DNA from 4 places in the Sphingomonas sp. GW821-FHT04B01 genome. Region 1 is predicted to be linked to each of the others. Evidence: predicted binding sites of a transcription regulator. Region 1 holds the regulator's gene; each other region holds the start of a gene.
What was found. The regulator LexA, encoded in region 1, represses DNA repair genes until DNA is damaged. The targets are predictions, from matches to a motif close to GTTCCNCNCTTGTTCT.
Positions count from the first base shown of each region.

Region 2: the regulator LexA is predicted to act here: its motif matches at 1,932-1,947, upstream of AC07UH_RS08520 (ATP-dependent helicase).
Region 3: the regulator LexA is predicted to act here: its motif matches at 5,979-5,994, upstream of uvrA (excinuclease ABC subunit UvrA).
Region 4: the regulator LexA is predicted to act here: its motif matches at 2,085-2,100, upstream of AC07UH_RS17580 (ImuA family protein).

Region 1 covers NZ_JBWKTR010000003.1:185,494-193,058, forward strand. Annotated here, with positions in the region: gene AC07UH_RS09730 (molybdopterin molybdotransferase MoeA) at 1-809, shown strand, start outside; gene lexA (transcriptional repressor LexA) at 868-1,551, shown strand; gene AC07UH_RS09740 (ComEC/Rec2 family competence protein) at 1,753-3,861, opposite strand; gene gltX (glutamate--tRNA ligase) at 3,954-5,360, shown strand; gene AC07UH_RS09750 (citrate synthase) at 5,377-6,660, shown strand; gene AC07UH_RS09755 (hypothetical protein) at 6,660-6,863, shown strand; gene AC07UH_RS09760 (sensor histidine kinase) at 7,091-7,565, opposite strand, start outside.
Region 2 covers NZ_JBWKTR010000002.1:488,980-496,544, reverse strand. Annotated here, with positions in the region: gene AC07UH_RS08520 (ATP-dependent helicase) at 1-1,928, opposite strand, end outside; gene AC07UH_RS08515 (UrcA family protein) at 2,141-2,479, shown strand; gene AC07UH_RS08510 (MFS transporter) at 2,728-4,008, shown strand; gene rsmD (16S rRNA (guanine(966)-N(2))-methyltransferase RsmD) at 4,014-4,550, opposite strand; gene AC07UH_RS08500 (pseudouridine synthase) at 4,547-6,067, opposite strand; gene AC07UH_RS08495 (response regulator) at 6,184-6,618, shown strand; gene AC07UH_RS08490 (AmpG family muropeptide MFS transporter) at 6,857-7,565, shown strand, end outside.
Region 3 covers NZ_JBWKTR010000001.1:657,021-664,585, reverse strand. Annotated here, with positions in the region: gene AC07UH_RS03185 (membrane-bound PQQ-dependent dehydrogenase, glucose/quinate/shikimate family) at 1-863, opposite strand, end outside; gene AC07UH_RS03180 (M61 family metallopeptidase) at 1,369-3,234, opposite strand; gene AC07UH_RS03175 (methyl-accepting chemotaxis protein) at 3,448-5,106, shown strand; gene AC07UH_RS03170 (hypothetical protein) at 5,496-5,867, opposite strand; gene uvrA (excinuclease ABC subunit UvrA) at 6,002-7,565, shown strand, end outside.
Region 4 covers NZ_JBWKTR010000008.1:168,795-176,359, forward strand. Annotated here, with positions in the region: gene AC07UH_RS17560 (hypothetical protein) at 1-242, shown strand, start outside; gene AC07UH_RS17565 (hypothetical protein) at 344-877, shown strand; gene AC07UH_RS17570 (SOS response-associated peptidase family protein) at 1,037-1,663, opposite strand; gene AC07UH_RS17575 (hypothetical protein) at 1,676-2,053, opposite strand; gene AC07UH_RS17580 (ImuA family protein) at 2,169-2,891, shown strand; gene AC07UH_RS17585 (Y-family DNA polymerase) at 2,809-4,599, shown strand; gene AC07UH_RS17590 (error-prone DNA polymerase) at 4,596-7,565, shown strand, end outside.

The sequences.
Region 1 (7,565 bases):
CGACGCACGGCCGCAACACCCGCCGCCGCGGCCTCGATTTCACCACCGGTGACCGGCTGATCGCGCAGGGCGAGCGGCTGACCGCCGCGCGGATCGCGGTCGCGGCGACCGGCGGGGTGGCGACGATCGCCGTCCACCGCCGCGTGCGGGTCGCGATCTGCGCGACCGGCGACGAATTGGTCGAGCCCGGCCGCGGCGCCTCGGCCGACGTGCTCCCCGAATCGAACCGCGCGATGCTGGCGGCGCTGCTCGCCGACCTGCCGATCGAGTTGATCGACCTCGGCATCCTCCCCGACGATCTCGGCACGTTGCGGGACGCCTTCGCCGGTGTCGATGCCGATTTGCTCGTCACCACCGGCGGCGCTTCGGTCGGCGACCACGATCTCGTCCGCCCGGCGCTCGAGGCCGCCGGCGGCAGCATCGACTTTTGGCGGATCGCGCTGCGCCCCGGCAAGCCGATGATGGCGGGCCGGCTCGGCGACACGATCCTGCTCGGCCTGCCCGGTAATCCGGTGTCCGCGTTTGTCACCGCCTTGCTGTTCGTCAAACCGCTGGTCGCGCGCCTCGCCGGCGCCGTCGACCCGCTACCGCGCACGACGATGACCATCCTCGGCGAGGATCTGCCCGCGAACGGCCCGCGCACCGACTATCTGCGCGCCGAGCTGCGCGACGGTCGCGCCTTTGCCTCGACCATCCAGGACAGTTCGATGCTCCTCACGCTCGCCCGCTCGCACTGCCTGATTGTGCGGCCGGTGGACGCGCCTGCCGCCAGTGCGGGCGACTCGGCAGAAATCCTCGTCATCGCTTGACGGGCGCTATCCTGTTCCCTAGAAGTTCCGCGTCTGTTCCGACGGGGAAGGTCCGCTCATGCTCACGCGCAAGCAACACGAGCTCGTTTGCTTCATCAACGACCGGCTGGAAGAAACCGGCATCTCGCCCTCGTTCGAGGAGATGAAGGAAGCGCTCGACCTGAAATCCAAATCGGGCGTCCACCGCCTGATCAGCGCGCTCGAGGAACGGCATTTCATCCGCCGCCTGCCCAACCGCGCCCGCGCGCTCGAAGTGCTGCGCATGCCGGAACGGTCGGAACGCAAGCCCGCGCCGGCCGCTCCGGCCGCGCCCCCTGCCAAGACCGGCAACGTCCGCCCCACGGCGACGCCGGCCAACGACGTCATCGAGATCCCGCTGCACGGCCGCATCGCCGCCGGCGTGCCGATCGAGGCGTTCGAGGGAAGCTCGATGCTCGCGGTGCCGGCCGCGCTGCTCGGTTCGGGCGAACATTATGCGCTGGAAGTATCGGGCGATTCGATGGTCGAGGCGGGTATTCTCGACGGCGACTATGCGCTGATCCGCCGGACCGAAGTCGCCCGCGACGGCGAGATCGTCGTCGCGCTGATCGACGACAGCGAGGCGACGCTCAAATATTTCCGTCGCGAGGGCGCGATGGTCCGGCTCGATCCGGCCAACCGCGCCTATGAACCGCAACGCTACGTGCCCTCGCACGTCCGCGTGCAGGGCAAATTGTCGGGCATCCTGCGCCGCTACGATTGAGCCGCCGGCGGGATCGCATATGGGCCTCCATGTACGCCCAACGCTTTCCACCCTCTCTCGGTCACCCCGGACTTGTTCGAGACCTCTGGGAACGTCATCCCGGTGCTCCTGCGAAAGCAGGAGCCCAGGAGTCCGGAACGCCATACGCCGTTGTTCTGCTTGGCTCTGGACTCCTGCGTCCGCAGGAGCACTGGCGGACTTTCACGAGGCACCCCATCGACGCTTTCTATGGTGCTCGCCCGTCACCGCCGGCATGACCCGCACGGCAGCGAACCACGGATGTGCATCCCCGTCGCGCCGCACCGTCCGCACCTCGCCACCCGCGAAGGTCACCGCGACCCCGCCGATCCGCCGCAGCATCGGCGCGTCCAGCCGGAGCCAGCGCGGCCGGCACGCCCGCGGCAGATGGCGTTCGCTCACCACCACATCCGCACGCGCACAGGCCGTCGCGAGATCGTCGCGGTTCACCGGATACAGGCTCCGCGTCGCCAGCACCCGCCAGCGCCGCCCGCCCGCATCCACATCGGCCGCGCACGCATCGCGCGTGCAGCGCGCCGCCGCCTGCTCCCCCAATAGCATCCCCGCGTCGGCGCCGCCGTTTTCGGCGAGCATGTCCCGCGTATAGTCCCCGGCCCGATCACGCAGCAGCGCCAGACCGCCGCCGACACGCACCGCCATATGCCGCCCGTCGCCCGTCACCAGCAGGTCGGGCGCGGGCGTCAGCCACGTCCAGCCCGCACCGATGACGAGCGGTACCACGCCGAGCCGCCGCCACCGCGTCCGCCACAAAGCCAACCACAATCCCCCCGCCACCAGGAGCGCAAACGCCGCCGCCGGCATCGAAGGCAGCGCAAGCGACGATCCCGGCGCCGCGGCGACCGCATGCGCGAGGACCAGCAACAGGCGCAGGGCAATATCGGTCGCCCACCAGACCGGCCCGCCGCAGCCCAAGGCGTCGAGCAGCAGGGCGAGCGCCTCGAGCGGCATCACCACGAAGGTGGTGAGCGGGATCGCGACGATGTTCGCCGCCGCGCCGTAGAGCCCCGCTTTGTGGAAATGATAGACCGCGATCGGCATCAGCGCCGCCTCGACGACCAGCCCGGTGAGCAGCAGCGACGCCAGCGACCGCAGTACGCGAGCCATTCGCCCCTCCTCACGCGGCGCGAACCACGATTCGATACGCGGCTGCTCGTGCAGCGCGACGATCGCCGCGATCGCCGCGAAGGACAGTTGGAAGCTCGCGCCGGTCACCGCCTCCGGCCAGACGAGCAGCACCGTCATCGCGCCCGCGGCGACCAGCCGCAACGTCACCGCCTCGCGCCCGAGCACCAGTGCCCCCAGCACCAGCAGCGATGCGACGCAGGATCGGATCGTCGGCACCTGACTGCCGGTGAGCCAGGTATAGCCGATCGCCGCCAGCGCTCCTGCCGCCGCCGCGACCAGCGGCAACCGGACGCGGATCGCCAGCCACGGCCACAAGGCGAGCAGCCGCATGACCAGCAGCATCGTCGCGCCGACGGCTGCGGTGATGTGCAACCCGCTGACCGACAAGAGATGCGCGAGGCCGGCACGGCGCATCGCTTCCGAATCGTCCGGGGTGATCGCACCCTCGTCACCGGTGGCGAGCGCGGCCGCGATCCCGCCGCGGCTGCCGTCCAGCCGGGCGGTGATATGATCGGTCAGCCGCGTCCGCAGGCCACCCCCCGCCGGGGCGGGCCGGATCACCGTCACCGGCGCGAAACCACGCCCGTTCGCGCCGATACCCGCGAACCACGCCACCCGTGCGAAATCATAGGCGCCGGGCACCGCGGCGTCGGGCGGCGGCATCAGTCGCGCCCGCAGCCGGACGACCGCACCCGCCCCCACGTCCGCCGGTACGTCCGCTGCGGCGAGATTGACCCGCAGCCGCGTCGGCAGGCCCTGGCCGGCGTCGGCGCGGATCGTCAGCCGCATCAGTCCGCGTGCGATCAACGGCTCGGCCCGCTCGACGCTGCCGCGTACCACCGCGACGACCGGGCGCGCGAGCACCGGTTCGGCGACCCGCTCCGCCCGCCACCAGATCAGCGCCAAACCGGCGGCGACGGCCACGGCTCCGAGGGCGATGACCCGCGCAGCCCGGTCGCCGCGTGCCAGCCCGATGGCGGCGAACGCCGCTGCGGCGCACAGCAGCAACGTCGTCGTCCACGCCCGCGGATCGGGCAGCACGAACCACGCCGCGATCCCGCCACCGAATGCCACCGGCAGCCACAGCACCAACTGATCGCGTTCCGCCTCCAGCCATTCTTCGATACCGACGCGCAACCGTTCCATGGCGCGGGGCATTTGAAGGCGCAGAAGCCGCGTGCTAGGGCCCGCGGCGGCCGCTCCGGCCGTCACGTCTCGAACCTTGGGAGCAAGCGCGGTTGAGCGCCACGAACGATAATCCTGCGACGATCGTCACGCGCTTCGCGCCGTCGCCGACCGGCTATCTGCATCTCGGCGGTGCGCGTACCGCACTGTTCAACTGGCTCTACGCGCGCCATCAAGGCGGCAAGTTCCTGCTGCGCATCGAGGACACCGATCGCGCCCGCTCCACCCAGCCGGCGATCGACGCGATCCTCGGCGGGCTGAAATGGCTCGGCCTCGACTGGGACGGCGACGCCGTCTTCCAGTTCGCCCGCGCCGACCGTCATGCCGAAGTCGCGCATCAGATGGTCGCCAGCGGCCACGCCTATCGCTGCTACATGACCGCCGAGGAGATCACCGCGCAGCGCGAAGCGGCGCAGGCGGCGAAGCAGCCGCTGCGCATCCGCTCGCCGTGGCGCGACGCCGATCCGGCGACGGCACCCGCAGACCAGCCCTTCGTCGTCCGCCTCAAGGCGCCGCGCGACGGCGCGACGACGATCGAGGATCGCGTCCAGGGCTCGGTGACCGTCCAGAATGCCGAGCTCGACGATCTGATCCTCCTGCGCTCGGACGGGACGCCGACGTACATGCTCGCGGTGGTGGTCGACGACCATGACATGGGCGTGACGCACGTCATCCGCGGCGACGACCATCTCAACAACGCCTTCCGCCAGCTGCCGATCTACAAGGCGAACGGCTGGCCCGAGCCCGTCTACGCGCATATCCCGCTGATCCACGGCACCGACGGCGCGAAGCTGTCGAAGCGCCACGGCGCGGTCGGCATCGAGGCCTATCGCGACGAACTGGGCATATTGCCGGAAGCCTTCGACAATTACCTCCTGCGCCTCGGCTGGGGCCATGGCGACGACGAGATCATCAGCCGCGAGCAGGCGACCGAATGGTTCGACCTCGCCGGCGTCGGCAAGAGCCCGTCGCGCTTCGACCTCAAGAAGCTCGAAAATCTCAACGGTCATTATATCCGCGCCGCCGATGATGCCCGTCTTGCCGCGCTGATCGCGCCGATCGGCGGCTATGCCGACACGGAGTTGCTGACCCGCGCGATGCCGGTGCTCAAGGCGCGCGCCGCCAACCTCAACGAATTGAGCGAGGGCGCGCGCTTCCTGTTCGCCCACCGCCCGCTCGACCTCGATCAGGCAGCTTCGGACCTGCTCGGCGGCACCGCACCCCGGCTTCTCGCTGCGCTGCACGCCGCGCTTGACGCGGTGCAGCAGTGGGATCAGGAGGCTCTCGAAGCAGCGGTACGGCAGGTCGCCGAGGCCCAGGGCGTCAAGCTCGGGCAGGTCGCCCAGCCGCTCCGCGCCGCTCTCACCGGGCGCAAGACATCGCCCGGAATCTTCGACGTGCTCGCGCTTCTCGGCAAAGAGGAAAGCCTCGGCCGGATCGCGGACCGAATGGCAGTCTGATAGGAAGGACAACGACATGACCGACGCCGCCAAAGTATCCGTGGACGGTAAGGATTTCGACTACCCGGTCATGTCCGGCACGGTCGGGCCGGATGTTGTCGACATCCGGAAGTTCTATGCGCAGACCGGCGACTTCACCTACGATCCGGGCTTCACCTCGACGGCGTCGTGCCAATCGAAGCTGACCTATATCGACGGTGACGAAGGCGTTCTGCTGCACCGCGGCTATCCGATCGGCGAGCTGGCGGAAAATTCCAGCTTCATGGAGGTCGCCTACCTACTGCTCAACGGCGAGTTGCCCGAGAAGGGCGAGCTGGCGCAGTTCGAGCATACGATTTCGCGGCACACGATGGTGCACGAGCAGCTCGCGACCTTCTTCCGCGGCTTCCGTCGCGACGCGCATCCGATGGCGATCCTGTGCGGCGTCGTCGGCGCGCTGTCGGCCTTCTACCACGATTCGACCGACATCCACGATCCGGTGCAGCGTACGATCGCCAGCCACCGCCTGATCGCCAAGATGCCGACGATCGCCGCGATGGCGTACAAGTACAGCGTCGGCCAGCCGTTCCTGTATCCGGACAATTCGCTCAGCTACACCGGTAACTTCCTGCGCATGACCTTCGGCGTCCCCGCCGAGCCTTATGAGGTGAATCCGGCGGTCGAGAAGGCGATGGATCGCATCTTCATCCTCCACGCCGACCACGAGCAGAACGCGTCGACCTCGACCGTGCGTCTCGCCGGTTCGTCGGGCGCCAATCCATTCGCGTGCATGGCGGCGGGCATCGCCTGCCTGTGGGGCCCGGCGCATGGCGGCGCCAACGAGGCGGCGCTCAACATGCTGCGCGAGATCGGCACGCCCGAGCGCATCCCCGAGTTCATCGCCCGCGCCAAGGACAAGAACGATCCGTTCCGCCTGATGGGCTTCGGCCATCGCGTGTACAAGAATTACGATCCGCGCGCGACGGTGATGCAGAAGACGGTGCGCGAGGTGTTCGACGCGCTAAAGGTCAACGATCCGCTGTTCGACACCGCGCTGCGGCTCGAGGAACTGGCGCTCAGCGACGATTACTTTATCGAGAAGAAGCTGTTCCCGAACGTCGACTTCTACTCGGGCGTAATCCTGTCGGCGATCGGCTTCCCGACCTCGATGTTCACCGTGCTCTTCGCGCTCGCCCGCACCGTCGGCTGGGTCGCGCAGTGGAACGAGATGATCACCGATCCCGACCAGAAGATCGGTCGTCCGCGCCAGCTCTACACCGGCCCGACGCAGCGTAGCTACGTTCCGGTGGACCAGCGCTGATGCGCCGCGCCCGGCCGGTCCTGTTCTCCATCGGCGTGCTGATGGCGCTGATGGGGATGCTGTGGATCGGTCAGGGCCTGGGCTACGTCCATTGGCCCGAATCGAGCTTCATGCTCGACCAGCGGCCGTGGGCCGACCGCGGCGTCGCGCTGGCGGTCGCAGGGCTGCTGCTGATCCTGGTGGCGCGACGGATGCGGCGGTAAAAGCGTCGATCGCCTAATTCCTCCCCCGCCAGGGGGAGGGGGACCGTTCGGCGCCAGCCGAATGGTGGAGGGGGAGGAAAGGCGGGAGCTTTACAAGCGGGCTCTCACCCTTTCCTCCCCCTCCGTCACGGCCTCGCCGTGCCACCTCCCCCTGGCGGGGGAGGAATATCCCGTATAACTCCGCCGGTTCCAAACGCTGCGATCCCCGACATCCTGCGGCAATGCCCCTAAACCGGCAGCGACAGCGTGAACCGCGCACCGTCTCCCGGCACGCTTTCCACGCCAAGATCGCCCCCCATCGCCCGCGCCAGCCGCCGCGCGATATAGAGGCCGAGGCCGTTGCCGCCCGCCTCGCTCGGATCGACGCGTTCGAACTTCTCGAAGATGCGCGCCTGATCCTCCGGCGCGATGCCCTTGCCCTGATCCGCGACGACCGCTTCGGCCATGTCGCCGCTGCGGCTGACCGTGACGCTGACCACGCCACCCTCGGCCGAATAGCGTAGCGCGTTGCCGATCAGATTGACCATGATCTGCAAGGCGCGGCGAAAATCCCCGGAGGCCGGCACGCGCAGGTCCGGCAAGGGGCGCGCGATCGCCACGCCGGCATTGGCGGCGCGAACCGACAGCAGGCCGGCCGCGCGCCGGGCGACGTCGGCAAGATCGATCGCCTCGGTTTCCAGTGAGAAATCGGCGCGCTCGACC
Region 2 (7,565 bases), on a different contig from region 1:
GGGGGCAGTTCGCCGACGAAGCGGCTCGGGATGCTCGACGTCCACTGGCCGTAGATGCGGCGGTTGGCGGCGTGGAGGATCGTCGCGCGCCGCCGCGCGCGGGTGATCGCCACATAGGCGAGGCGGCGTTCCTCCTCGAGGCTCTTGGTGCCGCCCTCGTCGAGCGAGCGCTGCGACGGGAACAGCCCCTCCTCCCAGCCGACGAGGAAGACGGTGTCATATTCGAGGCCCTTGGCGGCGTGGATCGTCATGATCGTCACCTGCGGGTCCTGGACGCCGCCCTCCTTGTCCATGACGAGGCTGACGTGTTCGAGGAAGGCGCCGAGCGATTCATATTCCTCCATCGCGCGGACGAGTTCGGACAGGTTCTCGAGCCGGCCGGCGGCGTCGACCGATTTCTCGGCCTGCCACATTGCCGTATAGCCGCTCTCGTCGAGCAACTGGCGGGCGAGCTCGGCATGTGGCAGGTCGCGCGCCATGTCGCGCCAGCGGGCGATGTCGCCGACGAGGTTGCCGAGCGCGCGGCGCGCCTGCGGGGTCAGTTCGTCGGTGTCGAGGATGCGCGCCGCGGCGATGGTCAGCGGTATGCCCTCGATCCGAGCGAGCTGGTGGATCTTGGCAAGCGCCTTGTCGCCGAGCCCGCGCTTGGGGACGTTGACGATCCGTTCGAAGGCGAGGTCGTCGGCGGGCTGGTTGACGATGCGCAGATAAGCGAGCGCGTCGCGGATCTCGGCGCGTTCGTAGAAGCGGAATCCGCCGATGATGCGATAGGGCATGCCGATCGCGATGAAGCGATCCTCGAATTCGCGAGTCTGATGCTGCGCGCGGACGAGGATGGCCACCTCGTCGAGGCTCTTGCCGCTGCGCTGCGCCGCCTCGATCTCCTCGCCGACGCGGCGCGCCTCCTCGGGGCCGTCCCAGACGCCGAGCACGCGCACCTTCTCGCCCGCGTCGAGCTCGGTCCACAAAGTCTTGCCGAGCCGCCCACCGTTGTTGGCGATGACGCCCGAGGCGGCGCCGAGGATATGCGGCGTCGAGCGGTAATTCTGTTCGAGCCGGATCACCTTCGCGCCCGGAAAGTCCTTCTCGAACTTGAGGATGTTCTCGACCTGCGCGCCGCGCCACGAATAGATCGACTGGTCGTCGTCGCCGACGCAGGCGATGTTCTTGCGCGCCTGCGCGAGCAGGCGCAGCCAGAGATACTGGACGACGTTGGTGTCCTGATATTCGTCGACCATGATGTACTTGAACCGCTCCTGGTACATTTTCAGCACCTCGGGATAGGTCTTCAGCACGGTCAGCATGTGCAGCAGCAAATCGCCGAAATCGCAGGCGTTGAGGGCCTTCAACCGCTCCTGATATTGCGCGTAGAGTTCGCCGCCGCGGCCGTTGGCATAGCGTTCGCTTTCGCCGGCATCGATATCGGCGGGAACCAGCCCCTTGTTCTTCCAGTCGTCGATCAGCCCGGCGAGACTGCGCGCGGGGAAGCGCTTCTCGTCGAGATCGGCGGCGAGGATGAGCTGTTTTAGCAGCCGAAGCTGGTCGTCGGTGTCGAGGATGCTGAAATTGCTCTGCAACCCGACCAGCTCGGCGTGGCGGCGCAGCATCTTGGCGCCGATCGCGTGGAAGGTGCCGAGCCATGGCATGCCCTCGACCGCGTCGCCGACGAGCCGGCCGACGCGCTCGCGCATCTCGCGCGCCGCCTTGTTGGTGAAGGTGACGCTGAGGATCTCGGACGGCCACGCCTTGCGCGTCCACAGCAGATGCGCGAGCCGGGCGGTGAGCGCGGCGGTCTTGCCGGTGCCGGCGCCGGCGAGCATCAGCACCGGGCCTTCGGTGGTCAGGACCGCATCGCGCTGCGGCGGGTTGAGCCCCTTGAGATAGGGCGGGTCCTGCAAGGCGTTGGCGGGGGCGCTGAGATCGGTCACCGGCGAACAGGTAGGGAACGGCGCGCGAGCGGGCAAGTCCGATCGGCCACCGGTCGTCATCAAGGCGACACCGGCATGTAACGCATGCGTAACGACCGACTGCTAGGGCGACCCCGCCGGCGGAATGGTCGGCTTCGTCCAGCCGGCGCCCGGGAGGCGCGCGGGGATCGAGCCGGCCCGCCGCGGCGAGTCCGATTTGCAGGAGTGTCATCATGAAGACGTCGCATCACGCCGCCATCGCGGCGGTCGCCTTGTCGTGCCTGTTCGCCGCGGTTCCGGGCGCCGCCATCGCCGCGGAGCGCGAGCCGGTGCAGGTCAAGGTGTCGGCCAAGGGGCTCGACCTGCACAGTGAATCGGGCCGGCGGTCGCTGCAAGGCCGCATCGTCCGCGCGGCGCGCGCGGCATGCATCCCCAATGGTGCGACGCTGGAGATGCGACTCGACGCGCTGCGCTGCGTCAGGGAGATTTGCGACGACGGCACGCGCCAGCTCGCGGCACGGGCGGGCGACGTGCGACTCGCCGGTCTGCATGACGCCGATCGCGCGGAATAAGGCTTTTCGCTCGGCGGCGCGGCGATCGCCGTCGCGTCGCGACGAGCGGTCAAGTCCATGAAAAATCGGGGCAGCCGCAAAGCGACCGCCCCGTAGTTCAGGGAGGGTCGGCCGACAGGGGAGGCGACCGACACGTCGCTACCCACAGGGGGAGAGGAGCAGCGACGTTCTCTCTCTAGGCGTGGATTGTTGCGAACGGATTTCACAACTGTTGCCCGCAACGATTTTTTCGCGATTAGAGTGACCGCATGCCTTCGCCGTCCGCCACGCCGCCCGCGCCCGCCTCCGCCCGACGCATCCTGACCGCCAGCCTGGTCGGCACTGCGGTCGAGTTCTACGATTTTTACATCTACGCCACCGCCGCCGCTTTGGTGTTCGGCGAATTGTTCTTCCCTGCCGAGAGCAAGACCGCGCAGCAGATGCTGAGCTTCGCCAGCTTCGGCCTCGCGTTCATCGCGCGGCCGGTGGGCGCGATCGTGTTCGGTCATTTCGGCGACCGCGTCGGCCGCAAGTCGACGCTCGTCGCCAGCCTGATGCTGATGGGCGGGTCGACCGTCGCGATCGCCTTCCTGCCGACCTACGATCAGGTCGGCTGGGTCGCGCCGTTGCTGCTGTGCCTGCTGCGGCTGGGGCAGGGGTTCGGGCTCGGCGGCGAATGGGGCGGGGCGGCGCTGCTCGCGGTCGAGAACGCGCCGCCGCACCGCCGCAATACCTGGGGCATGTTCCCGCCGCTGGGTGCGCCGGTCGGCTTCCTGATGGCGAACGGATTGTTCCTCATCCTCGGGCTGGCGCTCGACGAGGCGCAGTTCCGGGCGTGGGGCTGGCGGCTGCCGTTCCTGGTCAGCGCGGTGCTGGTCGTGCTCGGGCTATGGGTGCGGCTGAAGCTCACCGAGACGCCCGCGTTCGTCGAGGCGGAGCAGGCGGAAGCGCTGCCCAAGGTGCCGATCGCGACGCTGATGCTGGACCATGGCCGCGCGGTGCTGGCGGGGACGGGCGGGGTGATCGCCTGTTTCGCGCTCTTCTATCTCGCGACCGCCTTCACGCTCGGCTACGGGACCAAGATGCTGGGATACGGACGCGAGGCGATGCTGGCGGTCGAACTCGTCGCGATCCTGTTCCTCGCCGCCGGGGTGATCGTCGCCAGCGTCACCGCCGACCGCACCGGCGCGCGACGGATGCTGGTGATCGGGTTTCTCGGCTGCATGGCCGCGGGCCTTGCGATGGGGCCGATGCTCGGCGCAGGCTCGCTCTTCGTCGTCTTCCTGTGGCTCGCCTTCGCCCTGTTCGTGATGGGCTTCGCCTACGGGCCGCTCGGCGGGTGGCTGCCGAGCCTGTTTCCGGCGGGGGTGCGCTATACCGGCGTGTCGATGACCTTCAACCTCGGCGGCATCCTCGGCGGTGCGGTCGCACCGATCGCCGCGGAGGCGCTGGCCCATCGCGGTCTGGGGTGGATCGGCCTGTATCTGGTCGGCGCGGGGCTGCTCAGCCTGGGCGGGCTGGCACTGCTGCGGTCACGGCCTGCGGGCTAACGGCGCTACGCCTGCCGCAGCAGCGTCAGCCGTGCCTTGCCATGGACGCGGGTCGCATCGACGGTGAAGCCGGGCGGGGCGATTTCTTCCGCCTTGGCGGTCTCGATGCTGACCCAGGTCGCCGGCGAGACCCAGCCGAGCCGCGCCAGCTTGTCGAGCGCGACGAGGCCGGCGCCGGTGCCGTAAGGCGGGTCCATCATGATAAGGTCGAGCGCCGCCGGTGCGGGACCGAGCCCCATCACCGAGCCTGCACGCACGTCGGCGCGGGTGCCGAGCTTGGCGAGATTGCCCTTGAGCGCGTCGAGCGCCGCACCGTCCTGTTCGACGAACAGGCACGAGGCGGCACCGCGCGACAGCGCCTCGATGCCGAGCGCGCCCGAGCCGGCGAAGAGGTCGGCGACGGCGAGCCCCTCGAAACTGCCGAGCCGGCTGGTCAGCATCGAAAACAGCGCCTCGCGCGTCCGGTCGGCGGTGGGGCGGGTGGCGTCGCCCTTGGGCGCGACGAGCGGGCGGCCACGCCATTGGCCGGCGATCACCCTCATCGACGGCCGCCTTTCGGCGCGCCACGCGGCGTGCCGCCGGGGGTTTTGGGACGCGGCGAGCCGCGACCGCCGGCGGGACCTCCGCTGCGGGGCGCATCGCCGCGCGGCGGGCGGGCGCCCGCGCGCGCAGGACGACCGCCGGCGGTGGACGAGCGCTGGCCGTCATTCGATCGGGTGCGACCGCCGTTGCGATCGTCGCCCTGCTCCCACGGCTTGACCGCCGAACCACCGGTCGGGACTTTCGGCCGGTCGTCGTCGCGAGGCGGGCGGGTGTTCGACCGGGGCGGACGCGCGCCAGCGGGTTTGGCGTCGCCGGCACGGACCGCGCGGCGGGCATCGCCGAACCGACCGCGGCCCGCCTCACGCTCGTCGCCGCGATCCGCCCGCGGCACGAAGCGGCGGCCTTCCTGACGGGGAGCGTCGCGCTCGCCGCCGCGATCGGCGCGCGGAGTGAAGCGACGGCCTTCCTCCGAACCGGTGCGTTCGGCGCGGGGGGCGACGCGACGGGTGTCCTGACGACCGCCTGCCGACGACGCCGGCGTCGCGCCGGGACGAGCGGGACGCGTGGCGACGCCGGCCGGTGCCGCATCGCTGCGGCGGGGCGCGCGGCGACCTTCGCCGGTAGCGGGCGTGCGCGCCTGGGCCGGCCGTTCCTGCACGTCGCGCGGTGCCGGCACGTCTACGGGGCGCGGCCGGGCACGCGCCGGCCGGTTGGCGGTCGGTGCGGTGCGGAAGCCGTCGCGTGGCGCCTCGATCATCGGTTCGTCGGGCGCGCCGCCCTTCAGCGTGCGGCGGAAGGCGACGACCTCATGCTGCTTGACCTCGCCGACGCCGCCGACCGGCAGGTCGCCGAGGATGAACGGGCCGTAGCGGGTGCGGATCAGCCGGCTGACCTGCAATTCGAGATGTTCGAGCACGCGCCGCACCTCGCGGTTCTTGCCTTCGGTGATCGTGATCTCGATCCAGACGTTGGCGCCGGTGCGGCGCTCGATATTGGCGTCGATCGGGCCGTAGCGGATGCCGTCGATCTCGATGCCCTCGGCCAGCTCCTCGAGCTGCTGCTGCGTGACATTGCCGTAAGCGCGCGCGCGATAGCTGCGCTCGACCCCGGTCGCCGGCAGTTCGAGCTGGCGCTTGAAGCCGCCGTCGGTGGTCAGCAGCAGCAGCCCCTCGGTATTGAGGTCGAGCCGGCCGACCGGCACCAGCCGCGGCAGGTCGTCGGGCAATCGGTCGTAGATCGTCGGCCGCCCCGCCGGGTCATGCTCGGTGACGAGCAGGCCGGTCGGCTTGTGGTACAGGAACAGGCGCGTCGGTTCGGGCGGCGCGACCGGCTCGCCGTCCACGGTGACGCCGGCGAGCGAGCGCAGCACCGTCGCGGGCGTGTCGAGCAGCTTGCCGTCGAGCGCGACGCGTCCGTCGGCGATCATCCGTTCGATTTCGCGGCGGCTCGCGACGCCGGCGCGGGCGAGCAGTTTCGCGATCCGGTCGCCGGTGCGGGGTTCGGGGGTTTGGGCCATGGTCCGCCCATAACGCGCATTCGTCCAAGCTGCGAAAATATTTGCGTCCGAAGCTGCGTGCGTGCGTTATGTCGCGGAGGCGTAACGAATACCCTGACGCCACGCGGAGCGCATCGATGCTGTTCGGGAGGAAGAAGCGCCAGATCGTGCGCCTGCTGGTCGTCGAGGACGAACCGCTGATCGCCTTCGACGTCGAGCATCTGCTGACCGATGCGAGCTATCAGATCGTCGCGACGGTGGACCGTGTCGCCGATGCGGTTCGTGTGCTGCGTTCGGATGCGGAGGTCGATCTGGTGCTGGTCGACGTGCATCTCGCCGACGGATCGGGGCTCGACGTCGCGCGCGCCGCGGGCGAGGGCGGCGTGCCGGTGCTGTTCGTCACCGGCAATTTCCCCGCCGAGGCGATGTCGCTGGCGGCAGGCTGCCTCGCCAAGCCCTACCAGCAGCGCGACCTGATCGGTGCGATCGAGGCGATCGAAGCCAAACGCGCCGGCCGCAAGACCAAGCGCCTCCCGTCGGGGTTCCAATTGTTCGAGGCGCCGGCGGGATAAGACGGGCTGGCATACATCCCGACGCCGTTCGTGCTGAGCTTGTCGAAGCACGGTGGGTCCTGCCGCCCTTCGACAGGCTCCGGGTGAACGGTATGGGATCGGGTGATCGACTTCGGCCCTCGCCCCATTCGCAAAGCCGCTAGGCGCACGCGAAATTGGCGTTAGTGTCGCGCCGATGACCGGCAATAACCTGTATTTCCTGATCGTCGTCGCGCTCGTGCTTGTGCTGATCGTCGCGATGCGGCGCTCCGCGGCGCTGCGGGCGCGGCTCGCGCCGCTGGCACCTTATGCCGAGCGCGGCCCGATCGCCGTGTTCTTCATGGGGATATCCTCGGGCCTCGCCTTCACGATGATCGGCGCGACGCTGACCACGCGGCTGAAGCAGGACGGGCTCGACAAGAGCACGATCACCGCCTTCACGCTCGGCTTCCTCGTCTACAATCTCAAACCGTTATGGGCGTGGATGGTCGATGGCGTGCGGCTGCCGCTGATCGGTCGGCTGGGCCAGCGGGTGTCGTGGGTGTTGCTATCGGGCGTGCTGGTGATCCTTGCGGTTGCCAACCTCGCCTTCGTCGATCCCGCCGCCAGTCTGCAGGCGACGATCATCGCGACGGTGCTGGTCGGCTTTGCCGGCGCGACCTACGACATCGTCATCGACGCCTATCGCATCGAGACGCTGGAACCCGAGCAGATGGGCATCGGCTCGGGCATGACGCAATATGGCTGGCGGATCGGTTCGGTACTCGCCGGCGCGCTGGCGTTGGTGATCGCCGCTCGCTCGAACTGGCATGTCGCCTATCTCGCCTGCGTGCTGTTCGCCTTCCCGGCGATGATCGTCGCGCTGGTCCGCGGCGAGCCGCATCGGCGCCGCGAGCCGATCAAGCGGCATGGCGCACGCGACATCGCTGCATCGATCGTCAGCCCGTTCCTCGAATTCTTCCGCCGCC
Region 3 (7,565 bases), on a different contig from region 1:
CGCTGCGGACAGTCGCCGACACTCGCGCCGGCGCGCGCGGCATCCCAATAGGACACGCCACGGCAGGTGAGATGCTGCATGTTCTTCGCAGACGTCGCGATCTTCGGATCGAAGCGCCAGCGCTCCTTGCCCGTCTCGGCGTCGACCGCGATCACCCAATTGTGCGGCGTGCATAGATAGACGGTATCGCCGACCTTGATCGGCGTCATCTCGTACGTCGTCTCGCCGGGATCGCCCGCGCGCTTGCGGTCGCCGGTCTGCAACTGCCACGCGACCTCGAGCTTGCCGACGTTCGCCGGCGTGAGCTGCGTCAGCGGCGAGAATTTGTCGCCGTACCAGCTCCGTGCATAGGCCTGCCAGTCGTCGTCCGGCACGCCGTGCAGATTGGCGGCGAGCGCGTTGCGCGGCCCGGGCAGCGTGCCGTCGAGGTTATGCACGTCGCGGGTCAGCGCCACCGCGCCGAACACCGCCGCCGCACCGAGCGCCACCGCCAGCGGCCCCGCCGCGCGCAGCCAGCCGGTGCGCGGCACCAGCCGCTTCACCGTCCACGGCAGCGCGAGCAACGCGCCGAAGATGAAGATCAGGTCGCCGCGCGGCACCAGCGGCCACCAGTCCGCGCCGATCTCCGCCCACGCCCAGACCACCGTCCCGATCACCAATGCGGCGAACACGTGCAGCGCCGCCGCATGCCGCCGCCACAGCAATACCGCCGTCGCCAGCATCGCCAGTCCCGCGACCGCATAGAACAGACTGCCGCCGAGCAGGATCAGCCACCCGCCGCCGACCAGATTGAGCACCCCGAACGTGCCGATGATCACGGCAAGGATATGGGGCCACCGGGCGGGATGGCGGGACTGGGACATGCGGCAACTCCGGTTCGTTCCTGACACTACCGCCGCGCCGCAGCAATGTTCCGTTACAATAACGATTTTGCAATGCGGTTCGCATGTCCGGGCTGCGGCGCGGCGGACGCGGAAAGGAGGGGCGCTAGCGTCGTTTTCGCCAGCGAATGCCGGGTCGAACGGCCACCGACAGCGAAAAGAGAATGGTTCACGCGAAGGCGCGAAGGCGCGAAGAAGACGGGATCATGCGGAGGCGTTGGGATGCCACCCGAGACACGCGCATCCCTCCCCACGAGCACGGCCCTGCCCACTCTTCGCGCCTTCGCGCCTTCGCGCCTTCGCGTGAACATATTGGCGCGCAGAGGCGCAGAGGACGCAGAGGCGCACGGTCGAACGCCCATCGCCCACATCGGTTGTAAGGATGCGCCTTCGGCGACGAAAGCGACACCTCTCTGTGCTCTCTGCGCTCTCTGCGCCTCTGCGCGCAAACCCCTTCTTCTCTCCGCGCCTCCGCGCTGCGTGACCCCTATTTGCCCAGCCAGCCTTCGCGGAACGCGAGTTGCGCCGGCGTCACCGCCACGCCAGCGGTCTCGCCGCGCACCACCTCGAACGACGGATCGGCAGCCAGTCGCAGCACCGCATCGCGCTCCACCCCGCGCTGGCGGAAGCGCACCGCGACGCGGTCGCCCGGCCTGTGCGCCGCCAGCACCGCCTGCGCCGCTGCGGCATCGCGCACCGGCGCGCCGTCGAGACTGAGCAGCACGTCGCCCCGCTCCAGCCCACCGGCATAGGCCGGCGCATCCGGCCGCGGCGCGTCGCCGACGCTTACGCCGCCCTCGCCATCGACGAGGCTCATTCCCGCCCAGCCGCGCGTCGCGTCGACGGGCCGGACCACCAGCCCCGCCTGCCGCAGCAGCGGCGCATAATCGGGCAGTCCGCTCGCATGCACGGACCCGTCGAAGAACGCCTTGGCGAAGGCGGGATCGCGCGTCAGCTCGGCCAGTCCCCGCTCGAGATCGGCAGGCGTATATTTCAGCTCGGTATCGCCGCGCGTCGTCCACAGATGGCGCATATAGGCATCGAGCGACAGCCCCGGATAGCGCTGCCGCAATTGCAGATCGAGCGCCAGCGCCACCACCGCGCCATAAGGATAATAGGACACGAAGATGTTCGGATTGACCTGGTCGATTGCCTTGGCGGCATCGACGAAGGGCGCGCGCAGGCTCATCTCCTCCGGCCCGCCGTAGCGCCGCGCCGGGCTGTTCACGACGCCGCTCAGCGTACCGCCCAGCCCGCGCAGGAAATCGTCGACGCTCATCTCGCCGGCGCGGCGGATCAGCAGCGGCCCGTAATATTGCGTGAAGCCTTCCGCGAACCACAAGGACGGCGTCGGATTGGCGCGGGTGAAGTCGAACGGTTCCAGTTCGGCCGGCCGCAGCCGCTCGACGTTCCAGCTATGCACGAACTCATGGCTCAACGTGTTGAGCTGCGCGAACTTCGCCTCGGCGAGCCCGCGCTTGTCGGTGATGATCGTCGAGTTGCGATGCTCCATGCCGTCGCCGGTGATCTGCGGCAGATAGTCGGCGATGAACGTATAGGTGCCGTAATCGTAGCGCGGCGCCTGTCCGAACAGCGCATAATGCTGCGCGATCACCCGCTTCACCTTGGCGGTATAGGTATCGAGATCGGCATCGCTGCCGGCGTGATGCACCGCGAGCCGCACGACATAGCTCTTGCCCAGCGCATCGGTGACCGGCCATTCGCGCATGGCGAAGTCGCTGATCTCGGTCGGGCTATCCATGAAATATTGCAGGTTCGGCGCCCAGAAGCTGTTCGCGCCCCTGGCGGCGGGAAGCTGCGTCGCGATCCGCCATTTGGGGTCGAACGGCGTGAAGCGCACGCGGATCGGCTGCGCGTCATAGCCCTCCGCCCACAGGAAGGTGGCGGGCATGTTGAGGTGCGCATGCGTCGTGTCGATCTGCGCATAGGTGCCGTCGCCCCAGTCGCCGAACAGGGTGTAGGTGACGACGACGGTGCCGTCGTGTCCGGCGACCGTCCAGCCATAGGGATCGCTGCGGATCAGTCGCAGCGGGCGCCCTTTGCCGTCCTTCGCCGACACCGCATAGACGTTCTTGGCGAATTCGTGGATCGCATAGCGTCCCGGCGACGAGCGTGCCATCCGCACGCGCAGCGGCCCCGCCGGCACCCGCGCGAAGGTCGCGGTGATCTGCGCCTCGTGATGCACCGCATTGGGGAAGGCGACGTCATACGCCGTGCCGGCGCGCGCGCCCGGATCCTGCGCCTGCTGCGCGACGACCGCCTGCGCCGCCGTCTGCGCCTGCGCGGCGGCGGCCGCGAGCGTTGCCGCGGCAATCGCCAAAACCGCCGTCACTCGTGCCGTTGCTCTCATCATCGTCCCCTTGCCGCTACCGCCGCGACGTCATGCCGCACCTATAACCATGCCGCTCCGGTCCGGTCCATTGCCGCTCGGCAGCACGCGTGAATCGCCCGGTCCGATATTTGCTCCCGAAGTATAAAGGCGCGATCCCGCGCCTCTATAATTGGTGGGGCGGCTGCTCTTTTCCGCCATCAGAGGGATAGACTCTTGCCGCTCCGCCGCTTCAACGTCCGCGTCATCGCGCCCCTGGTCGGCGCGATCCTGTTACTGTGGCTGCTGGCGGGCGTGACGTACCGCGAGGACCGTGCGCTGGAGGCGGCGAACGTCGCCGCACTGGAAGCGCAGGAGCGGGTGCTGGCCGTGACCGAGGTCCGTTCGGTTAGTCGCTCGCTGCAGCGCGACGCGCTCAACCTCATCACCGAAACCGATCCCGAGGAACGGGGGATCATCGTCCGGAAGTTCGACACACGCTCGCAGCAGATGCGCCAGATGTTGCGCGACCTCGAGGACACCAAGGCGCGCCACGTCCTGCCCGAGGATTATTTCCACCTGTCGCACACCGTCGTCGCCGCACTGGGCGAGGTCGCCGCCGAAGCGAACGCCGGCAACCGGTCCGATGCGTTGCGCCATCTGCGCGAAGTCGTCCGCCCCGCCGAACGGGCCGCTTCGAAGGTCGCCGACGCCCAGATCGATGCGATGACCGCAGAGGTCGCCGCGCTGCGCCACAAGGCCGCAGTCGCGCAACGCGCTGCGAACCGGACGCTCTTGGCCGCCGTGACCTTTCTCAGCCTGCTCGCGGTCGCGGTCGGGGCGCTGACCGAGATGATCCGTCGCGAGCAGGCCCGCCTCATCGTCCGCAGCATCGGCGGCGCGCTGCACAAGCTCGCCGGCGGCGATCTCACCGTACGGGTCGAAGGCGCCCTCGCCGGCGAGTTCGGCAAGCTTAAGAGCGATTTCAACCACGCCGCCGACGCTTTGGGGACGGCACTGGCCTCGGTCCGCCTCAGCGCCACCGATATCGCGTCCGGCGCGCAGGAATTGATGCAGTCGTCGAACGACCTGTCCCAACGTACCGAACGGCAGGCGACGAGCCTCGAGGAAACCGCCAGCGCGCTCCAGCAGCTCAGCGGCGCGCTGACCGACTCCGCCGGCAACGCCGTGCAGGTGCGCCAGGCGGTTTCGGAAGCGCATGTCGACGCCGAAAAGTCGGGCGACATGCTCAAGGACGCGGTCGCCGCGATCAACCGGCTCGAACAATTCTCCAACGAGATCGGTGAAATCCTCGTCGTCATCGACCGCATCGCCTTTCAGACCAACCTGCTGGCGCTCAACGCCGGGGTCGAGGCGGCACGCGCCGGCGAAGCCGGCAAGGGCTTCGCGGTCGTCGCGCAGGAGGTGCGCGCGCTTGCCGGACGGTCGGCCGAGGCCGCGATGGACGTCAAGCGACGGATCGGCCGCTCGGCCGAGCAGATCGGGCTCGGCGTCCGCTCGGTCGGCGACGTCGAGATCGCCCTCGGCCGGGTGATCGAGCGCGTCGGCAAGATGGCACTGCTGACCACCAACATCGCCGAGAACGTCGAACATCAGTCCCTCGCCTTGCAGCAGATCACCGCCGCGGTGGCCGAACTCGACAATGTCACGCAGCAGAACGCCGCGGTCGCCGAAGAAGAGACCGCCGCCGCCCGCAAGCTGGTCGACGAGACGCATGCGATGACCGACCAGATCGAGCAATTCCGCTTCACCGAATGGGAGGCCGCCAACGACCTCCTGCCCGAGCGCGACCGCCAGCCGCGTCGGGCATGGCGGCAACGCCCGGTCGACCTGACGCCACAGACGATCGTCCCGATCAAGCAAAGGCTGTCCTGATCCCTGCGGGGCCAGATCGACATTCCGTATCCCGGCCGATGATGAGCGCCGAAGCTTCGCTCTTCCGTCACCCCAAAGCGATCGCACAGGGGCGTTCGCACGAGCCCACCGTCTGCCAAGCCCACCCCGTCACCCCGGACTTGTTCCGGGGTCCACCCTGCGGCGAGGGATAAGGCTGGACGGGACACCATGCCGCACGGCCCGGCGGACGCCGGAACAGGTCTAGACTCTAAGACAATCCACATCAGCACAGTGCTCCTGCGAACGCAGGAGCCAAGAGCCAAGCAAAACAACGTCTTACGGCGTTCTTTTGGCAAAGGCCCCCGACAAAACCGCGGTGATGCACCCGGAGGGGTCAGGGCCGCGACACCACCGCATGCCGATCCGGCCTAGGCCTTCTTCCCCCCGAACAACCGGCCGAGCAGCGCCTCCGCCGCCTTGCCCACCGCATCGGCGATCGCCTGCGGATCGGGTTGCGTCTGCGTGCCCTGCGGCGGTTCGGGTGGACGCGGCGGCTCGGGTGCCGCCCCCGGCACCGGCGGCACCGGCCGCTCCCCCGCCGCCTCGCGCTTCGTCCGGCCCTTCGCCACCGCCGCGGTCGCCGCCGCGGCGGCCATCGTCAGCCCCGCCGCGAGCATCTCGCGCCCCTGCGGGCTGTTCGCTTTCTCCAGCAACGCCCCGCCCGCCTCGCGCAGCTCCTTGGGCAGGCGGATGCCGAGCACCTCCTTGGGGAGCTTCGCCTTCTTCGTCTTCTTGCCCATGCGCGGCCTCTCTGTCTGTGTGTCGCCGAGATAAGACACGCGCCGCGCGTTTCAACGTGGTGCTGGCGAAGCCTCCCGCGCGTTCCTACTTCCCGGACTAGCCCCAGACACAGAACAGAAGTAGAACCCGCCACATGCTGACCAAAATCACCGTCCGCGGCGCGCGCGAGCACAACCTCAAGGACGTCGACGTCGACATCCCCCGCGATACGCTGACGGTGATCACCGGCCTGTCCGGCTCGGGCAAGTCGTCCCTCGCCTTCGACACCATCTATGCCGAGGGCCAGCGCCGCTACGTCGAATCGCTCTCCGCCTACGCCCGCCAGTTCCTCGAGCTGATGCAGAAGCCCGACGTCGATCATATCGAGGGCCTGTCGCCGGCGATCTCGATCGAGCAGAAGACGACCAGCCGCAACCCGCGCTCGACGGTGGCGACCGTCACCGAGATCTACGATTACATGCGCCTGCTCTGGGCGCGCGTCGGCATTCCCTACAGCCCCGCGACCGGCGAACCGATCGCCGCGCAGACCGTCAGCCAGATGGTCGACCGCGTCCTCGCGCTGCCCGAGGGGACGCGCCTCTATCTGCTTGCCCCGGTCGTGCGCGGCCGCAAGGGCGAATATCGCAAGGAGCTCGCCGAATGGCAGAAGGCGGGCTTCACCCGCGTCCGCATCGACGGCGAGATCCACGAGATCGACGAGGCGCCCGCGCTCGACAAGAAATTCAAGCACGACATCGAGATCGTCGTCGACCGGCTCGTCGTGCGCGGCGATGCCGCGACGCGCCTCGCCGAGAGTTTCGAGACCGCGCTCAAACTCGCCGACGGCCTCGCCTATGTCGATCCCGCCGACCCCGTCGAGCCGCACACGCCCAAGTCGGAAGTGCTCGGCGACAACGCGCCTCCCGGCCGCATCGTCTTCTCCGAGAAATTCGCTTGCCCGATCAGCGGCTTCACCATTGCCGAGATCGAGCCGCGATTGTTCTCGTTCAACGCGCCGCAGGGCGCCTGCCCGGCCTGCGACGGGCTCGGCGAGAAACTGCTGTTCGACGAGGATCTCGTCGTCCCCAACCACGGGCTCAGCATCAAGAAGGGCGCCGTCGTCCCATGGGCCAAGTCCAACCCGCCCAGCCCCTATTATATGCAGGTCCTCGGCAGCCTCGCGCGCGAATTCGACTTCAGCCTCGACACGCCCTGGGCCGACCTGCCAGAGGCGATCCACGCGCTCATCCTGCACGGCAGCAAGGGCAAGCCGGTCACGCTGACCTTCGTCGACGGCAAGAAGGCGTATGACGTCAAGAAGCCGTTCGAGGGCGTCGTCGGCAACCTCAACCGCCGCCTGCTCCAGACCGAGAGCGCGTGGATGCGCGAGGAACTGTCCAAATACCAGAGCTCGCGCCCGTGCGAGGTCTGCCACGGCGCGCGCCTCAAGCCCGAGGCGCTGGCGGTCAAGATCGCGATGCGCGACATCGCCTATGCCACGCATCTCTCGGTGGTGGACGCGCTCGCCTTCTTCACCGACCTGCCCAACCATCTCGGCGACCAGCAGCGCGCGATCGCCGAGCGCATCCTGAAGGAGATCGTCGAGCGATTGGGCTTCCTCAACAACGTCGGCCTCGACTATCTCAACCTCGATCGCACCAGCGGCACGCTGTCGGGCGGCGAGAGCCAGCGCATCCGCCTCGCCAGTCAGATCGGCA
Region 4 (7,565 bases), on a different contig from region 1:
ACCTTCCGTATCGCTGTGATGGCGGATCCGCACGGCCTGTGCCGACCATTGTGCCACCCGTACCAGTGATCAACGCTTCAGCACCCGCCCTCACCTTCACGGGGGAACCGATGCCTGTTGAGAACCATACCGCCCGAAAGCCCGCAAATAGCTTCAACAGAGCACGCCATACCCGCCGCGGCCTCTTAAGCCGTGTCAAACACCTCAATAATGCTCAGCCAGAATCAAGTTGGACTGATTGAGGCAGCTCAACGCAACTAAGATTTATCGTGAAACAACAATGCGACAGCCCGGGTGATTAGTTCACCCGGGCTGTTTCCGTTTAAAGAAGGGTGACGCCGCTGTGAACTATTTTAAGCAAAGCCCTCACGATGGACTATGTGGTTTTTACGCCGCTATCAACGCTGTTCATTCTTTCCGAGAGATTGCGTGTCCACCGTTAAACTGCGATGATATGCAGGATCTTTTTGATGAGGCAGTCGAATGCCTGTTTCGGGTGCCCGGATGTGACCTGCGCATTCTTAAAGGCGACCCGGCCGTCGGCGGCATTGACTCGTTCCAAGTTCGTGACCTCTGCGTGATCATGGCCGACCGCTTCGATCTACCGCTTAGTGTCGCCTTGCGTGCCGGTTCCACTAGGATACCGTTCGCAACTCGTTATCGCACGGCCTACGCCAAGGGTGATCACTTCGCCTTTATCGTGCCGTACCGTGACGACAGCCACTGGGTAGCGGCTCTGCCACATGACAAATCATCGTATCGGCTGGTAGACGAAGGACGAGCGTCGATTACTCGGCTTCGTGGCGGTGAAGGACCGAAATTCGCAACTCATTCAATTGTGGAGTTGAGCCTGCCTTGTTTACTCCAAGCGCAATGATTTTGGTTGGAACCACGCAGTGCCGTTGACGCAACGTGCCACCAGTATAATCACCCGCATCATTGCATCATTGCCAAGCGGCATTACCATCAACGGATAGTCGCACATGCAGCCGCTGATCGCTTGGCGAGCCGTCATATAGCGATTGCGGGCCATTGGTCAGGCGACACCCATTAGCTGTGAGGGGTAGGCAGTGAGCATCGTCAACGCCTCCTCGACCGGCGAGGTCAGCCAGCGCTCCTGATCCTCGGCGAGCAGGATCACCGGCATCGCCTTCGGGTGTTTGAGCGCGACGAGCGGATTGGGCTCGGTAGTGCAGAAGGCATAGACGCGGTCGTGGTCGGCATCGACCTTCCACAGGCCGGCGAAGCACGGCACCGGCTGGTCCTCGACGGTGAACCACCAGTTGGTGTCGCCCGGCCCCTGCCGGTCGGAGACAGCCTTGGGTTCGGCGAAGCGGGTAAAGGGCACGAGGCAGCGATGCTCGGTCCGCAGCAGCCAGGGCTTCCACAAATTGTTGTGCAGATTGCGGGCGTTGGTCCACCAGTCGTAGAGGAACGGCAGTTCCCCCTCGCGCGCGGCACGCTTGCGGGGTTTCCGCGTCGGGAAGCCCCAGCGCATCGTGCTCAGCACCCGCCGGCCATCTTCGTAGCGCACGACATAGCCGGGCTTGCCGGGGGCGGCATAGTCCTTCTCTATCCCGAGCACGTTGGCGGCATCGTCGACCGCGGCGAGCGCATCGAAATAGCCGCGCGGATCGACCTTCAAGTTATAGAGATTGCACATCTTCGTCTTCGATCACGAGCGATGGCGCGAGACAAGCTTCTTCCACGTCGCCTCGTCCGGATAGGGCAGCGGCGCGCCGGTCGGAGGTTCGCGGCCGACCGTAACGCGCGGTCGCGCCGTTGCCTTCTGCGCACGGCAGCCGGCGCAGCACAGGCGGGCTGCAACGGCGGGCAGGCCATCGTCCCAGCCGCGGCGGTTGAACATCCACCACAGGCATACCGCATCCAGCACCCGGACATGACCGCAGCGCGGGCAGGTCAGACGCAACGTCCGCTTGTACAGCGCGCATTGCTCGAGCGTGCGCAGGCGACGCCCGACATGGTCGTAGTCCGCGCGCGCTGACCCCGTTCGAGCTGCGGCCTCGGCAGCGTCGATCCCGTTTCGGTTCACCGAATCCCTCCCGTAACGCCTTGACCCTTCGTCAACAATTCTGGAACATATAGCGAACAGATGAGTCGCAACAGCCATGTCCGCTAACCCCCAACCCGATGAGGCCCTGGCCCGCTTGCGCGAGGAGCTGGGTGCCGTGCGCGGGCCGAAGCTGGCGGTTCTGCCCTTCGGCATCGCTGCGATCGACAGGCGACTCGCCGAGGGCGGACTCGTGCTGGGCGGCCTGCACGAGGTGTCGCCGGCGACGCCGACGCTCACCGACGATGCCGCGGCGACGCTGTTTTCGGTCGGCATCGCCGCCCGCGCTGCGGCGCGATCCGGCAAGCGCGTGCTCTGGGCGCTGACCCGCTTCGACCTCTATGCCCCCGGTCTGGAGCAGGCCGGGCTCGACCCGGCGACGCTGCTGTTCGTCGAGGCACGCGACGACAAACAAGTGCTCGCCGTCATGGAGGATGGCCTGCGCCACGGCGGGCTCGCCGCGGTCGTCGGCGAGGTGAAGCGGGCCGATATGGTCGCGACACGGCGGCTGCAGCTTGCTGCGATGAGCGGCCACGCACCGGCGCTGCTCGCGCGCCGCTGGCGCAAGGCCGGCGTCGAGCCCTTGTCCGACCTCTCGGCGGCGATGACCCGCTGGCGGATCGCCTGCGCGCCCTCCGAGCGGCTGCCGGCACCCGGCGTCGGCCGGGCACGCTGGACCGTCGACCTCGCGCGCCAGCGCGGTGGTCCCCCCTTCACCCTGCAACTGGAGGCATGCGATGACACGGGTCGCCTCGCTCTACCTGCCGCACCTCGCCATCGAGCGACTGCGCCGGCTCGAGCGACCGCGCGCGCTGCCTGAACCGCAGCCTGCGCCATCGCTGCCGATCGACGACGACCCCGGTGCCTGTTCGGTGCCGCGGGGCGGCGGCTGGCGCCCGGGCGCACGCTGGGCGCGCGACGACGGCGCACGTGCAGCGATCGAAGAGCAGGCCGCGGCGCTGCCGCGCCACCAGCAGCCGACGATGCGCGAACTCGGCCGGCGTTCCGAGGCGGCGGATCATCCGTTCAAGCGACCGGTAACATCAGGCGGTACGCCCACGGCCCTGCCAGTGGCCGTGCCGGTCGCGCATGCGGTGCCGCTGGTCCTCGCCGAGCAGGCCGGTCAGCGCCACGTCATCACCGCCGCCTGTCCCGCCGCGCTTTCGCTCGGCCTGATACCCGGCATGGCTGTGACGCAGGCGCGCGCGCTGGTCGCCGAACTCGACGTGCGTGCCGCCGATCGCGCCGCCGATGGCGCGGTGCTCGACAGCCTCGCGCTGCATGCGGTGCGGCATTGGACGCCCACCGCCGCGGCGAGTGGCGCGGACGGGCTGTGGATCGAGCTGACCGGTACGGCGCACCTTCATGGCGGCGAGGCGCGCTTCTGCCGGCGGCTGGTCCGCTTCTGCCGGCGCTTCGGCTATACTGCACGCGTTGCGGTGGCGGGAACGCCGGGCGCCGCGCACGCACTCGCACGGTTCGGGCGTGACGTGATCAGCGCCATCCCGAACGGCGGCGAGGCGCAGGCGCTCGCCGGCCTGCCGCCCGCCGCGCTGCGGCTGACGCCCGAGGCGCTGACCGCCGCGGCGCGGTTCGGGCTCGACCGGATCGCCGATCTGCTGCCGCTGCCGCGCGGTCCCCTCGCGCGCCGGCTGGGGCTCGCCAGCGTGCGCCGTCTCGACGAGGCGCTCGGCCGGGTGGCGGAACCGATCGTGCCGGTCGTCCCGGAGGAGACGCCGCTGGCCCGCCGCCGCCTGCTCGAGCCGATCGGCACTGCCGAGGCGATCGAACACGTCATCCGCGATCTTCTCGCCGATATGATCGGGCTGCTGCAGGAGCGCGGCGCCGGCGCGCGCACGTTGCTGCTCGTCATCGAGCGGATCGACGGCAGCGAGCAGCGGCTCGCCATCGGGACGTCGCGACCGACGCGCGACGCGGCTCATCTCGCCCGCCTCTTGCATCTCAGGATCGAGACGATCGATCCGGGCGACGGGATCGAGACGATGCGGCTCGCCGCCACCCGTACCGATCCGCTCGGCGCGACCGCGCTCGCCGCCAGCCTCGCCGGCGACGATGCGCCGCCGGATGTCGCGACGCTTGTCGATCAGATCGCCGGCCGCGTGGGGGATGCGGCTCTGTTTACCGCAGCGCCGGTAGAGAGCGACGTGCCCGAGCGCGCCGTCCGTCGCACCGCGCCGCTCGCCGCCCCGACCGGCTGGCCCGCGTGGCGGCGGCCGGTGCGGCTCCTCAACCGGCCCGAACCCTTGGTCGGCGTGCTGGCCTTGCTGCCCGACGCGCCGCCTCGACGCTTCACGTGGCGCGGACATGTCCATGCCGTCGTCGCCGGCGACGGCCCCGAGCGCATCCATGGCGAATGGTGGCGGCGCGACGGCGAGCTATGGGCGGTGCGCGACTATTTCCGCGTCGAGGACGATACCGGCGCACGCTTCTGGCTGTTCCGCCGCGGCGACGGTGTCGATGGCGCGACCGGCGACCTGAGCTGGTATCTGCATGGACTGTTTGGCTGATGACCTACGTCGAACTCCAGGTCACCAGCCATTTCTCGTTCCTGCGTGGCGCCTCCAGCCCGGACGAACTGTTCGCGGCAGCGGCGCTGCTCGGTCATGCCGCGCTTGGGCTTACCGATCTCGGCAGCGTCGCCGGGCTGGTCCGTGGCTGGGAGGCACAGAAAGCGACCGGCGTGCGGATGATCGCCGGCGCGCGGGTGCGGCTCGACGACGGGCGCATGTTGCTGCTCTACCCGACCGACAAGCCCGCCTGGTCGCGCCTCACCCGTCTGCTCACGCTCGGCAAGTCCCGCGCCGGCAAGGGCGGCTGCGCGCTGGCGTGGGAGGACGTCGTCACCTGGAACGCGGGGCTGATCGCCATCCTGCTTCCCGATCTGCCCGGTGACGCCACCCGCAGCGATCTCGGCGATCTGCACGAGGTATTCGGGGACCGTGGCTATTGCGCGCTCACCTTCCGGCGACGGCCCGACGATGCGATGCGCCTGCACGACCTCGCCCGGCAGGCAGCCGACGCAGGGGTCGCAACCGTCGCGGTCGGCGACATCCTCTATCATGCGCCCGACGCACGGCTGCTGCAGGACGTCGTCACCGCAATCCGCGAGAAATGCACCGTCGATACGCTGGGTTACCGCCGCGAACGCCACGCCGACCGGCACCTCAAATCACCGGAAGAGATGGAGCGTCGCTTCGCCGCCTTCCCCGACGCGATCCGCGCCACCGCCGAGATCGCGCGCCGCTGCACCTTCGACCTTGGCGAGTTGAGCTACCAATATCCCGACGAGCGCGTCGTCGACGGGCTGACCGCGCAACAGGCGCTCGAACAGCTTACCGAGGCCGCCGTGGAACGCCGGTTCCCCGACGGCGTGCCCGCGCAATACCGGACGCAGATCGATCACGAACTGCGGCTGATCGCCGAACTCGCCTATGCGCCCTACTTCCTGACCGTGAACAGTATCGTTGCGGAAAGCCGGCGCCGCGGCATCCTGTGCCAGGGCCGCGGCTCGGCGGCGAACAGCTGCGTCTGCTTCATGCTCGGCATCACCTCGATCGACCCGATCAAGCACGAGCTGTTGTTCGAGCGCTTCATCTCGGGCGAGCGCCGCGAGCCGCCCGACATCGACGTCGACTTCGAGCATGAGCGCCGCGAGGAGATCATCCAGTGGATCTATGAGACCTATGGCCGCACCCATGCCGCACTGACCGCGGTCGTCACCCGCTATCGCGCGCGCGGCGCGGTGCGCGAGGTCGGCAAGGCGCTGGGCCTGCCCGAGGATCTCACCAAGGCACTCGCCGGGCTGGTGTGGGGCTGGAGCCAGGAAGGCGTCGGCGAGAAACAGGTCCAGCAGCTCAACCTCAACATGGAGGATCGCCGGCTGCGGCTGGCGCTCGACCTCGCCCGCAAGCTGATCGGCACGCCGCGGCATTTGTCGCAGCATCCCGGCGGCTTCGTGCTGACGCACGACCGACTCGACGATCTCGTGCCGATCGAACCCGCCGCGATGGTCGACCGGCAGGTGATCGAATGGGACAAGGACGACATCGATGCGCTGAAGTTCATGAAGGTCGATGTGCTCGGCCTCGGCATGCTCGGCTGCATGAACCGCGCCTTCAATATGCTGGAGGAGGCCAAGGGCATCCGCGTCGGCATGGCCGACCTGCAGGACGACGATCCCGACGTCTATGCGATGATCCAGAAGGCCGACACGCTCGGCACCTTCCAGATCGAGTCCCGCGCGCAGATGAGCATGTTGCCGCGGATGAAGCCGGCACGCTTCTACGACCTCGTCATCGAGGTGGCGATCGTTCGGCCGGGGCCCATTCAGGGCGACATGGTCCACCCCTATCTCCGCCGCCGCGAAGGGCGCGAGAAGCCGGACTATCCGCGGCCCGAGCTGCGCGCGGTGCTGGAGAAGACGCTGGGCGTACCGCTGTTCCAGGAGCAGGCGATGAAGGTCGCGATCGTAGGGGCGGGCTTCACCCCGGCCGAGGCGGACCAGCTCCGCCGCGCGATGGCGACGTTCAAGTTCACCGGCGGGGTCAGCCACTTCTTCGACAAGCTGGTCGGCGGCATGGTCGAGCGCGGTTACCCCCGCGACTTCGCCGAACGCACGTTCAAGCAGATCGAGGGGTTCGGCAGCTATGGCTTCCCCGAGAGCCACGCCGCCAGCTTCGCCAAGATCGCCTATGCGAGCTGCTGGATGAAGCACCATCATCCAGACGTGTTCTGCGCTGCGCTGCTCAATGCGCAGCCGATGGGGTTCTATGCGCCGGCACAGGTCGTCCGCGACGCTCGCGACCACGGCGTCGAGGTGCGTCCCGCCTGCATCAACGCCAGCCGCTGGGATTGCACGCTGGAGCCGGGCCGTGGCCGCTATCTCGCCGTACGCCTTGGGCTGCGGCAGGTCCGCGGCCTCGCCAACGCGCATGGCGCGGCGATCGTCACCGCACGTGGGCAGATGCCGTTCGGCTCGGTCGAGGAGGTCTGGCGCCGCGCCGGCGTGCCGCGCGCTGCGATCGAGCGGTTAGCCGAGGCGGACGCGTTTCAAACTCTGGGCGAAAACCGGCGGCAGGGCCTCTGGAAGGTAAAGGGACTCGGCGACGCGCCCTTGCCCCTCTTCGCCGCCGCCGATGCTCGCGAGTCGCTGTTCAGCCCGGAAGGGCTTGAGCCGGACGTCAGCCTGCGGCCCCTGTCCGACGGCCGCGAGGTGGTCGAGGATTACCGCGCGCTTCAGTTGTCGCTGCGCGCGCACCCGCTGGCTTTCCTGCGGCAGGATCTGACCCGGCGTGGCATCACACGCTGCGCCGATCTCGAACACATCAAGGACGGCCGGCACGTCGAGGTGGCCGGGATCATCCTTGTCCGCCAGAAGCCGGGTTCGGCCAAGGGCGTGCTGTTCATCACCATCGAGGATGAGACGGGAATCGCCAACGGCATCCTCTGGCCCGACCGGTTCGAGGCACAGCGC